2 regions of the Mesorhizobium sp. M0047 genome follow, and region 2 is predicted to be linked to the other one. Evidence: predicted binding sites of a transcription regulator. Region 2 holds the regulator's gene; the other holds the start of a gene.
The links. Region 2 encodes PhoB, which activates phosphate uptake and scavenging genes when phosphate is short. Its sites were predicted from a motif close to TGTCATNNANCTGTCAT; they were not measured.

Region 1 (4,921 bases), on a different contig from region 2:
GCCGCTTCTCGCAATGGTCGGTGTCGGAGCAGACGAACATGTGGCCGCCATGGTCGTCGAGGATGACCTCGTCGAGATAGACATTCTCGGCCGCGCACAGCGCGCAGGGCTGGTCGAAGGTCTGCACCTCGAACGGATGATCCTCGAAGTCGAGGCTGACCACTTCGGTGAAGGGCGGCACCGCATAGATGCGCTTTTCGCGGCCGGCGCCGAACAGCTGCAGGGCCGGCGAGCGGTGCATTTTGGGATTGTCGAACTTAGGCGTCGGCGACGGGTCCATCACATAGCGGCCCTCGACCTTGACCGGATAGGCATAGGTGGTGGCGATGCGACCGTGCTTGGCGATGTCCTCGTAGAGCTTGACATGCATGAGGCCGTATTCCTCCAGCGCATGCATCTTGCGCGTTTCGGTCTCTCGCGGTTCAAGGAAGCGCAGCGGCTCAGGGATAGGCACCTGATAGACCAGTACCTGGCCCGCCGTCAGCGGATGCTCGGGGATGCGGTGGCGGGTCTGGATGATGGTGGCGCTGGCTGTGTAGGTGGTCACCGCGACATTGGCGACCTTCTTGAAGAAGGCGCGGATCGAGACGGCATTGGTGGTGTCGTCGGCACCCTGGTCGATAACCTTCAAGACATCGTCGGGGCCGATGATCGAAGCGGTGACCTGCACGCCGCCGGTGCCCCAGCCATAGGGCATCGGCATTTCGCGCGAGGCGAACGGCACCTGATAGCCGGGGATCGCGATGCCCTTGAGGATCGCGCGGCGGATCATCCGCTTGGTCTGTTCGTCGAGATAGGCGAAGTTGTAGGTGGCGATGTCAGTCATTGCGCGACTTTCAGTCCCTTGGCGTAGCGTGCCAGCCGCTCCGCGAGCGTGCCTGTGTGCAGTTCGAACATGTGGTTGTCGTCGTCGTAGAAATAGATCGAGCGGCCTTCACCCTCGACGCGTGGGCGCGGCGGGCGCGTGTCGAGGCCAAGCGCTTTGACGCGCTCGGCGTAGCGGTCGAAATCGGCGTCATCGATCTTGAAAGCGATGTGGTTGTAGCTGCGTTCCGGCAAGGGCTCGCCCTCCATGATGGCGACCCAGATGTCGCCGATCAGGAAGAACTTTTCGCGCGACAGCGAGAACTGTTCGGCGCCGCTGGCATAGACCTCTCGGGCGTCGAGTATGCCCTCGAGGATCTCGGTCATCCGGTCGAGATCGCGGACGATAAAGGTCATGTGGGAGAGGCCTTCGATCATTCCGCGGCCTCCCGCTTCTCTTCGGCCTTGGCGGGGTTCTCGCGGGCGTCGTATTCGGCGCGCATGCGGCGCACGAGGTCGAGTTCGGCCTGGAAGTCGACATAGTGCGGCAGCTTCAGATGTTCGACGAAGCCGGTCGCCTGAACGTTGTCGGAATGCGAGATGACGAACTCCTCATCTTGGGCTGCGGCGACGACATCCTCGCCGAGTTCTGTCGCACGAAGAGCGCGGTCGCAGAGCGCCATCGCCATCGCCTTGCGCTCGCTCTGGCCGAAGACGAGGCCGTAGCCGCGGGTGAATTGCGGCGGCGCCTTGGTCGACCCTTTGAACTGGTTGACCATCTGGCATTCGGTGATCCGCACCGTGCCGAGCGGGACCGCGAAGGGCAGTTCCGGCACGTCGAGCTCCAGCTCGACCTCGCCGATGCGGATTTCGCCGACAAAGGGATGGTTGCGGGCATAGCCACGTTGCGTGGAATAGCCGAGCGCCAGCAGGAACCCCTCGTCGCCGCGCGACAGCGCCTGCAGGCGGATGTCGCGCGCCATCGGGAACTCCAGCGGCTCGCGGGTGATGTCGCCGGGGACATGGTCCTGCGGCATGTCGCCGTCCGGTTCGATCAGGCCTTCGCGGGCGAGGATCGCCGAGACGCGCGGCATGGCTTGCGCTTCCGTCTCACGCAGCAAGGGCTCGGCGACATCGGCGCCGGCGGCAAGCTCGGGATCGAGCAGTCTGTGCGTGTAGTCGAAGGTAGGCCCAAGCAACTGGCCGCCCGGCAGGTCCTTGTAGGTCGCCGAGACGCGCCGCTCGACCAGCATGTTGGCGGTGTCGATGGGCTTGGTGTAGCCAAAGCGGGGCAGTGTCGTGCGATAGGCGCGCACCAGGAAGATCGCCTCGATCATGTCGCCGCGCGCCTGAACAATGGCGAGTGCGGCCAGTTCACGGTCGTAGATCGAGCCTTCGCTCATCACCCGGTCGACGCCGAGCGCCAGCTGCTCGACGATCTGGTCGAGGCGAAGGGCTGGCACCGAACGGTCGCCACGGCGGCGGTCGGCAAGCAGGCTGTGGGCGTTGGCGATTGCGGCTTCACCGCCTTTAACCGCGACATACATCTTACGCCTCCATCGTCTTGATGCGCGTCGTGCGCGGCAGGCAGGCAATGCCGTCCGATGTGGTGAGGATGATGTCGACGCCTCGCGGAAAGCGCTTGATGTTCTGCTTCCACTGTTCGACGAAATGGCGTGGCATCCGTGCCGGCGCGATCGTCGCGCTGGCTTCGATGCCGGGGCCTTCGAGCGACAGAGGCGTGCCGGAGACGAGATCGCTGACCTGCAGGACCAATGTGGTCGAACGGTCGGGATAGTCCTGCGTGCCTTGCGAAAAACCGTCGAGCGCCATCATCTCGGCCGGGGCTGCGATCAACGCGAAATGCGCATCGGCCGGCGTGTTGGCCAATGGCGCGCCGGTGTGGAAACCAAGCCAGGATTTGATGGCAGGGGAAGCCTGTAAAGCCGGGTCGAGCCAGAGCGGGGTGTCATTGTCGCAAAGCGCCAGCGCAATGGCACCGGCGGTCGCCGACAGCGGCGCCGGCGGACGGGCAAAGGCGGGCAACGGCTGCACGCTGCCAGGCCGCGCCATCGCCTCCATGACAGCGCGGAACACGGTCTGTGCGTTGAAGACCGGATCGGCGAAGCCGCCCTCGATCGATTGCGATGCGATGTCCATCAGTCTTCTCCGCGTACCATGGTGAAGAAATCCACCTTCGTTGCCGCCGTCTCGGCGCGGCGGCGTTCATGCGCCGTGGTCAGGGCCGACCGCAGAGGCGCTATCAGCCCGGTCTCGACCTCGGCGCGGCGGGCCGGGTCCTGCCACAGTGCGTCGGCGATGGCCGCCAGCTTCGCCTTCTGCTTGTCGCGGCCAAGCGCATAGCAATGGCCGACCTGTCCGGACGGCAGCCGGACGGTGGCGCGGGTGACGGTCGCCTCGCCGACATTGAAGGGCGCGCCCCCACCGCCGATGCGGCCGCGTACGGTGACCAGGCCGGTTTCGGGGCCGCGCAGCAGTTCTGCGTCCGAAGGCAGTCCGGCCTCGTTCCAGAGCCGAACGATGTCGTCGCCGCCGGATTGCGCCAGGGTTGCCATGGCGGCCTTGCGTTCGGCTTGATCGCGGGCTTCCTGTCCTCGCATCAGCAACATTCCTCTTCGCCAAATTTGTCTATTGATATAGACAACTATACAAATTATACCTATTATCTAGCGCGAGTCCATGACGGGTGGATGACAAGCACTTGAAGACTGGGGGCAATCAATGGTCGGGCGGCTGGCAGCGGACAGCATCGAGCGGCGCAGCGGCGTCTCGCTGTGGCGGCAGATCGCCGAGAAGATCCTGCAGGCGATCGCCGTCGGCGATTTCGCAGAAAGCGCCGCGCTGCCGCCGGAGATGGCACTGGCTGAGCGCTATGGCGTCAACCGCCACACCGTGCGCAGCGCCATATCGGCCCTTGTGCAGGAAGGGGTGCTGCGGGCCGAGCAGGGGCGCGGCACCTTCGTGCTGTCGCGCAGGCGGCTGTCCTATCCCATCGGTGCGCGCACACGCTTTTCAACGGGCCTGCAAGGGCAGACATCGGAACGGCATATCGTCCTGCTGGCGTCCTCGATCGAGCCGGCCAGCCAGCGTGTTGCCGAGGGGCTGGGGCTCGCCAAGGGGGCCGATGTGATTCGCCTGGAAACGCGTGGCGAAGCCGACGGACGGCCGGTATCACGCGGCGCCGGCTGGTTCGATGCCCGGCGCTTTGCTGGTATCGACGCTGCAATGGCCGAGACAGGTTCGATCACCGCATCGCTCGCCCGGTTCGGTATCGACGACTATCTCAGGCAATCGACCGTGCTGTCGGCGCGCCATGCCGATGCGGCGGACCTTGCCGACCTCGACCTGCAACCAGGTGCCATCGTGCTGGTCACGGTCGCTGTCAACGTCACGCCGGACGGCCAGCCGATCCAGTTTTCGGAGTCCAGGTTTCCGGCAGAACGGGTGGAGCTGAAGCTGTCGGCGCTGTAGGGAGTGCCGGCCTTATGCGAGACCGTGACTTCTGACTCGCGCTGATCGGTCGCGCGCTCCCCTGTCAGCGGCTTGGCGTTTGAGGACCGCCTTCCCCCACTCCGTCTCGGCTTCGCCGAGCCACCTCTCCCCCCTCCGGAGGGAGAGGAAGGGAGCCCGCTGGCGGGAGAAGGAGGGAGTCTGGTTGAGGAGCGTTGGCCGCAATAGGCTCGCACCTTCCTCTACCCCGTCGATCGGGGGAGAGGTGGCTCGGCGAAGCCGAGACGGAGTGGGGGTCGATCTGCGCGGGGCGTCGTCAATTCGGGCCGGGTTCACCGCCTGCTAAGTTATGCTCCCACCTCGATCACAGCCTTGATCAGGCCTGATTTCTCATGCGCCCAGCGGGCCAGATCGTGTGGCGTGCCGGAAAGCGTGGTGCGGTGGGTGACGAGTTTTGCCAGCGGAACGGCGCCGTTGCGGATCGAGGCGGCGACATGGTCGAAGTCGGCGCGCAACGCATTGCGGCTGCCGATCAGCGTCATCTCGCGTTTGTGGAATTCGGGATCGGAAAAGCTGATGTCGTCCTTGACGACGCTGACCAGCACCAGTGTCCCGCCATGCGCGACATGGGCGAAGGCCGATTGCA
Region 2 (4,921 bases):
ACCGAGTGGTCGCTTGCCATGTCCAAGGGTTGGTCCAGCGTATAGGCGTGGATATAGTCGATTTTCATCTCCGCTGGAGTAGCCAGATGGTCAGGAGGCTGGCCGGCAATGCCGCCCACCGCGAGATTGGCCAGTATGTACATGGGGTCGTGCATGTCGGACGGCGTCGCCGCTTGGGCGACCTTCACACCGTCATAGGTCCAGACAAGCTCATCCTTTGTCCAGAGCAGGCCATAGGTGTGGAAACCGTCAGTGTCCGCAACGTTCACGGTGGACGAAACCTTCGTGTGCTCTCCCGTCTCATTGGTGTGCGCTGTCATGAAAAGCGTGTTCGGATCCTGACCGCGCGTTTCGACGACGTCCAGCTCCGGCGGCCACGATCCGTCTTCCGGAAGCAGCCAGAAGGCCGGCCAGGCTCCGGCCGTTTCGGGCAGGTCCGCCCGCATTTCGAAATAGCCGTAGGTTTGCGCGAAGGTGTCGTGGGTCGTCAGTATCCCCGATGTGTATTCGTAGTTGTTGATCAGAGGCTTGATGTCCTCCGGCGCCTGCGCGGCGGTGATGGTGAGCACGCCGTTTTCAACGCTGAACGGGTGGACGGAACTCGTCGGCCCGTAATTGGCGTCGATATACCATTGCAACTCACCATTGCTGCTCAATGTGCTGCCGTTCGGCGCGCCCCACGAGAAATTGGAATTCCAGGTGCCGTCCTGCCCGTCCCGAAGGCTCAGCGTGTTGAATTCGTCGGCGAAGGACAGCGTCATTCCGGACTTGTCTATCGGCAGTTCGAACTGGGCGGACTGCAACTTGTCGATGGTCGTATTCTTGAACACCAGGATCTCGTCAGATCCGAGGTTCAGCATCACGTTCGATTCCACCTGAACCATCTGCGAACGGACGGCATCGAACGAAGTGAAGTCATAGCCGTTAAGGCGCACCACATCGGTCGCACCGAAATCGAAGATAAGATCGCTCCCATTTCCTTTGGAGATGGCGAAAGTGTCGGCGCCGTCACCGCCGATCAGGACATCATTTCCCTTGCCGCCATCCAGCGTCTGATGACCCGACCCGCCCTTGATGATGTTGTCCAACGCATTTCCGAACGCATATCGATTGGCGCCGGTAACGACCAGGTTCTCGAAATTGTCGGGGAGCTTGTAGCTCATCCAGGTGTCGATCGTGTCGATCCCGGCCCCGGGATCTTCGACCGCCTTATTGTTGGTGGAATAGAGGTGATAGTAGTCATCGCCGGCGCCACCGTACATCGTGACATTGACGCCGGTGTCTCCCCAGAAGGAGTCGTTGCCTGAGGTGCCGTGCAGTTCGGCCCCGGCTCCGGTTGCCGAGAACCAATGACTGGACGCGCCGGTGTAGGGAAGAGGAATACCTTTGGCGTTTAAGACCGTGCTCATCAGAAATCCTTCCTCTTAGTGTCCGACCTGGTCAAGTCATTCGGCGCAGGGTCCGGCGACCGCTTTCAAAGCAACGTTGCAACGAACGAGATCGTTCCCGCGGAATCGTCATCCGATCCAAGATCGTATTGGCTATTCGGAGCACATACAATCAATAAAGAAGAGGGAAACTCGCTCTTAGTCGGATGCAATTTTTAATAAAATTGCGCATTTATGCGAAACCACGTCCTCTAGTGGGCACATAGCCATATTAGTTCGAATTGTTTCTTGAGGCGCGCGACTTTGATCGGAGGTCTGCGGGCAAGATAGCAATGTGACCAACTAAAGTGTCACGGGCCGTGCCTGCGGCCAGCCTGGCAGAAAAGCGAATTGGGAGATCGGAGGGCAATCGCCAGCCAGTCAAGGTACGCGCCGAGCCCACGACCGCGAAGGGCAGTTTAGACTTCGATCCTGCCTGCTTGAATGTCTGCCATCGCGTGGCCATTGGCGACCACCTGCTGATCGAATTTGAACCTTGGTTCCGATCTATCGGCTAATCTTCCCTGATAGCGTACCCTGCACCCCGAATGGTGCGGATCACGTCGGGCATGCGGCCGTTGTTGACGGCCTTGCGCAGCCGCCCGACATGCACGTCTACCGTGCGTTCGTCGATGTAGATCGTTTCGCCCCAGACGTTGTCGAGCAGCTGGCTGCGCGAGAACACGCGGCCGGGATGGCGCATCATGAATTCGAGCAGGCGGAATTCGGTCGGCCCGAGCCGGATCTCGCTCTTCTTGCGATAGACCCGGTGCGATTCTCGATCGAGCACGATGTCGCCGACCTTCAGCACGCTGGACAGCAGTTCCGGCTTGGCACGGCGCAGCAGCGCCTTGACCCTGGCCATGAACTCCGGTGTCGAAAACGGCTTGACCAGATAATCGTCGGCGCCGGTCGAGAGGCCCCGCACGCGATCGCTCTCCTCGCCGCGCGCGGTCAGCATGATGATCGGCAGCCGCTCGGTCTCGGGACGCATTCGCAGGCGCCGGCAGAGTTCGATGCCGGAAACCGCCGGCACCATCCAGTCGAGCACCAGAAGGTCAGGCACGTTCTCCTGCAGCCGGATCTCGGCCTCGTCGCCGCGCGTCACGACCTCGACCTGATAGCCCTCGGACTCCAGATTGTAACGGAGCAGCACGCCTAGCGGCTCCTCGTCCTCCACCACCATGATGCGTGGCGCGATCATCGGCTGGTTACCTCTGTCGTCATGCCGCGGGCGCGGACATTGTCGTCTCGTCCTGTTTCGGACGATTGGCCGGCAGCTGCGTGCCGGTCAAAACATAATAGGCATTTTCCGCGATGTTGGTGACATGGTCGCCGATGCGCTCGAGGTTCTTGGCGCAGAACAAAAGATGCGTGCACGCGGTGATGTTGCGCGGGTCTTCCATCATATAGGTGAGAAGCTCGCGGAACACGGAGGTGTATTTGACGTCGATGCGTTCGTCGTCGGCACGCAGTTTCGCCAGCGCGGCGGCGTCACGCGCCGCATATTCCTCGATGACGCCCTGCACCTGGATCAGCACCAGTTGTGCCATTCCATCGATCGAGTGCGAAAGGTCGCGCGGCGTGACGCTGAGGCCGACAGTGCCGACACGCTTGGCGATGTTCTTGGCAAGGTCGCCGATGCGTTCGAGATCGCCGGCCATGCGGATAGAACCGACGACATGGCGCAGATCATCGGCCATCGGCTGCCGCTTGGCGATCAGCGTGATGGCGCGGTCGTCGAGCTCGCGCTGGCGCGCGTCCATGATCGCATCATCGGAGACGACGCGCTGTGCCAAGGCGTTGTCGGAATTCAAGAGCGCCTTGGTCGCACCGCCGACCATCGAGCTGGCGAGATCGCCCATGTCGCTGATGAGCTTGCTGATCTGACCGAGATCCTCGTCGAAAGAAGCGACTGTATGTTCGCTCATGATCCTGTTCCTCGTATGCCTGAGCTCAGCCGAAGCGGCCGGTGATGTAGTCCTGCGTGCGCTTCTCGCGGGGCGACGTGAATATCCTCTCCGTGCGGTCGAACTCGACCAGCTCGCCCAGATACATGAAGGCCGTCTGCTTCGATACGCGCGCCGCCTGCTGCATGTTGTGGGTGACGATGACGATCGTGTAATCGGCTTGCAACTCGTCGATGAGCTCCTCGATCTTGGCGGTCGACAGCGGGTCGAGCGCCGAAGCGGGCTCGTCGAGCAGGATGACTTCCGGCTTCACCGCTACGGTGCGGGCGATGCAGAGCCGCTGCTGCTGACCGCCGGAGAGGCTGAGGCCGCTGGCGTCAAGCTTGTCCTTGACCTCGGTCCAGAGTGCCGCGCGCTTCAGCGCCTGCTCGACGCGGCCGTCCATCTCCGACTTGCTCAGCTTCTCGTAGAGCCTGATGCCGAACGCGATGTTTTCATAGATCGACATCGGAAATGGCGTCGGCTTCTGGAACACCATGCCGATCTTGGTGCGCAGCAGGTTGAGGTCCTGCGAGCGGTCGAGAACGTTCTGGCCGTCGAGCAGCACCTGACCTTCGGCCGTCTGCTTGGGATAGAGCTCGTAGATGCGGTTGAAGACGCGCAGCAGCGTCGACTTCCCGCAGCCCGAAGGCCCGATGAAGGCGGTGACGCTGCGCTCCGGCAAGGACAGCGTAATGTCCTTCAGCGCCTTCGACTGGCCGTAGTAGAAGTTGAGGTTCTTGACCTCGATCTTGGCCTTGGCGGTGGCCTCGGCGGCGATCGTCATGTCTGGAGACAACATCTGGCTCATTTGTCCTCTCTGCGTCCGGTCAGGCTGCGCGCAACGATGCTGAGCGCAAGAACCGTCAATGTGATGATGAGTGCGCCAGTCCATGCCAGTTGCTGCCATTCCTCGTAGGGGCTGAGAGCGAACTGGAAGATGGTGACAGGCAGGCTGGCCATCGGCGCGTTGAGATTGCTCGACCAGAACTGGTTGTTGAGCGCCGTGAAGAGCAGTGGTGCCGTCTCGCCGGAGATACGGGCGATCGACAGCAATATGCCGGTGACAATGCCCGATAGCGCGGCGCGGTAGGCGACCGACTTGATGACCACCCAGCGCGGTGCGCCGATCGCGGTGCCGGCTTCGCGCAAGGCGTTCGGCACCAAATTGAGCATGTCTTCGGTGGTGCGTACCACCACCGGAATGACGAGGATGGCGAGCGCGACAGCACCGGCGATTGCCGAGAAATGCCCCATCGGCCGCACCATAAGTTCGTAGACGAACAGGCCGATGATGATCGACGGCGCCGACAGCAGGATGTCGTTGATGAAGCGCACCACGGTGGTCAGCCTGGAAAAGCGACCGTATTCGGCCATGTAGGTGCCGGCCAGCACTCCGATCGGCGTGCCGACGATGACGGCGATGATCGTCATGACCACGCTGCCATAGATGGCGTTGAGCAGGCCGCCGGCGTCGCCGGGAGGCGGCGTCATCTGCGTGAAGACGTCAAGGGACAGGCCGGCCGCGCCCTTGTAGACCAGCGC

Region 1: a site for PhoB is predicted at 3,505-3,521, ahead of phnF (phosphonate metabolism transcriptional regulator PhnF). Genes of this name have one in related genera too.

What each region holds. Positions count from the first base shown of each region.
Region 1 covers NZ_JAMYUW010000063.1:10,321-15,241, reverse strand. The annotation lists gene NKJ89_RS33585 (alpha-D-ribose 1-methylphosphonate 5-phosphate C-P-lyase PhnJ) at 1-826, opposite strand, end outside; gene fosX (FosX/FosE/FosI family fosfomycin resistance hydrolase) at 823-1,242, opposite strand; gene NKJ89_RS33575 (carbon-phosphorus lyase complex subunit) at 1,239-2,351, opposite strand; gene phnH (phosphonate C-P lyase system protein PhnH) at 2,353-2,964, opposite strand; gene phnG (phosphonate C-P lyase system protein PhnG) at 2,964-3,425, opposite strand; gene phnF (phosphonate metabolism transcriptional regulator PhnF) at 3,547-4,296, shown strand; gene NKJ89_RS33555 (zinc-binding alcohol dehydrogenase family protein) at 4,623-4,921, opposite strand, start outside.
Region 2 covers NZ_JAMYUW010000019.1:58,684-63,604, forward strand. The annotation lists gene eglC (endo-1,3-1,4-beta-glycanase EglC) at 1-1,409, opposite strand, end outside; gene phoB (phosphate regulon transcriptional regulator PhoB) at 1,942-2,631, opposite strand; gene phoU (phosphate signaling complex protein PhoU) at 2,651-3,358, opposite strand; gene pstB (phosphate ABC transporter ATP-binding protein PstB) at 3,384-4,187, opposite strand; gene pstA (phosphate ABC transporter permease PstA) at 4,184-4,921, opposite strand, start outside.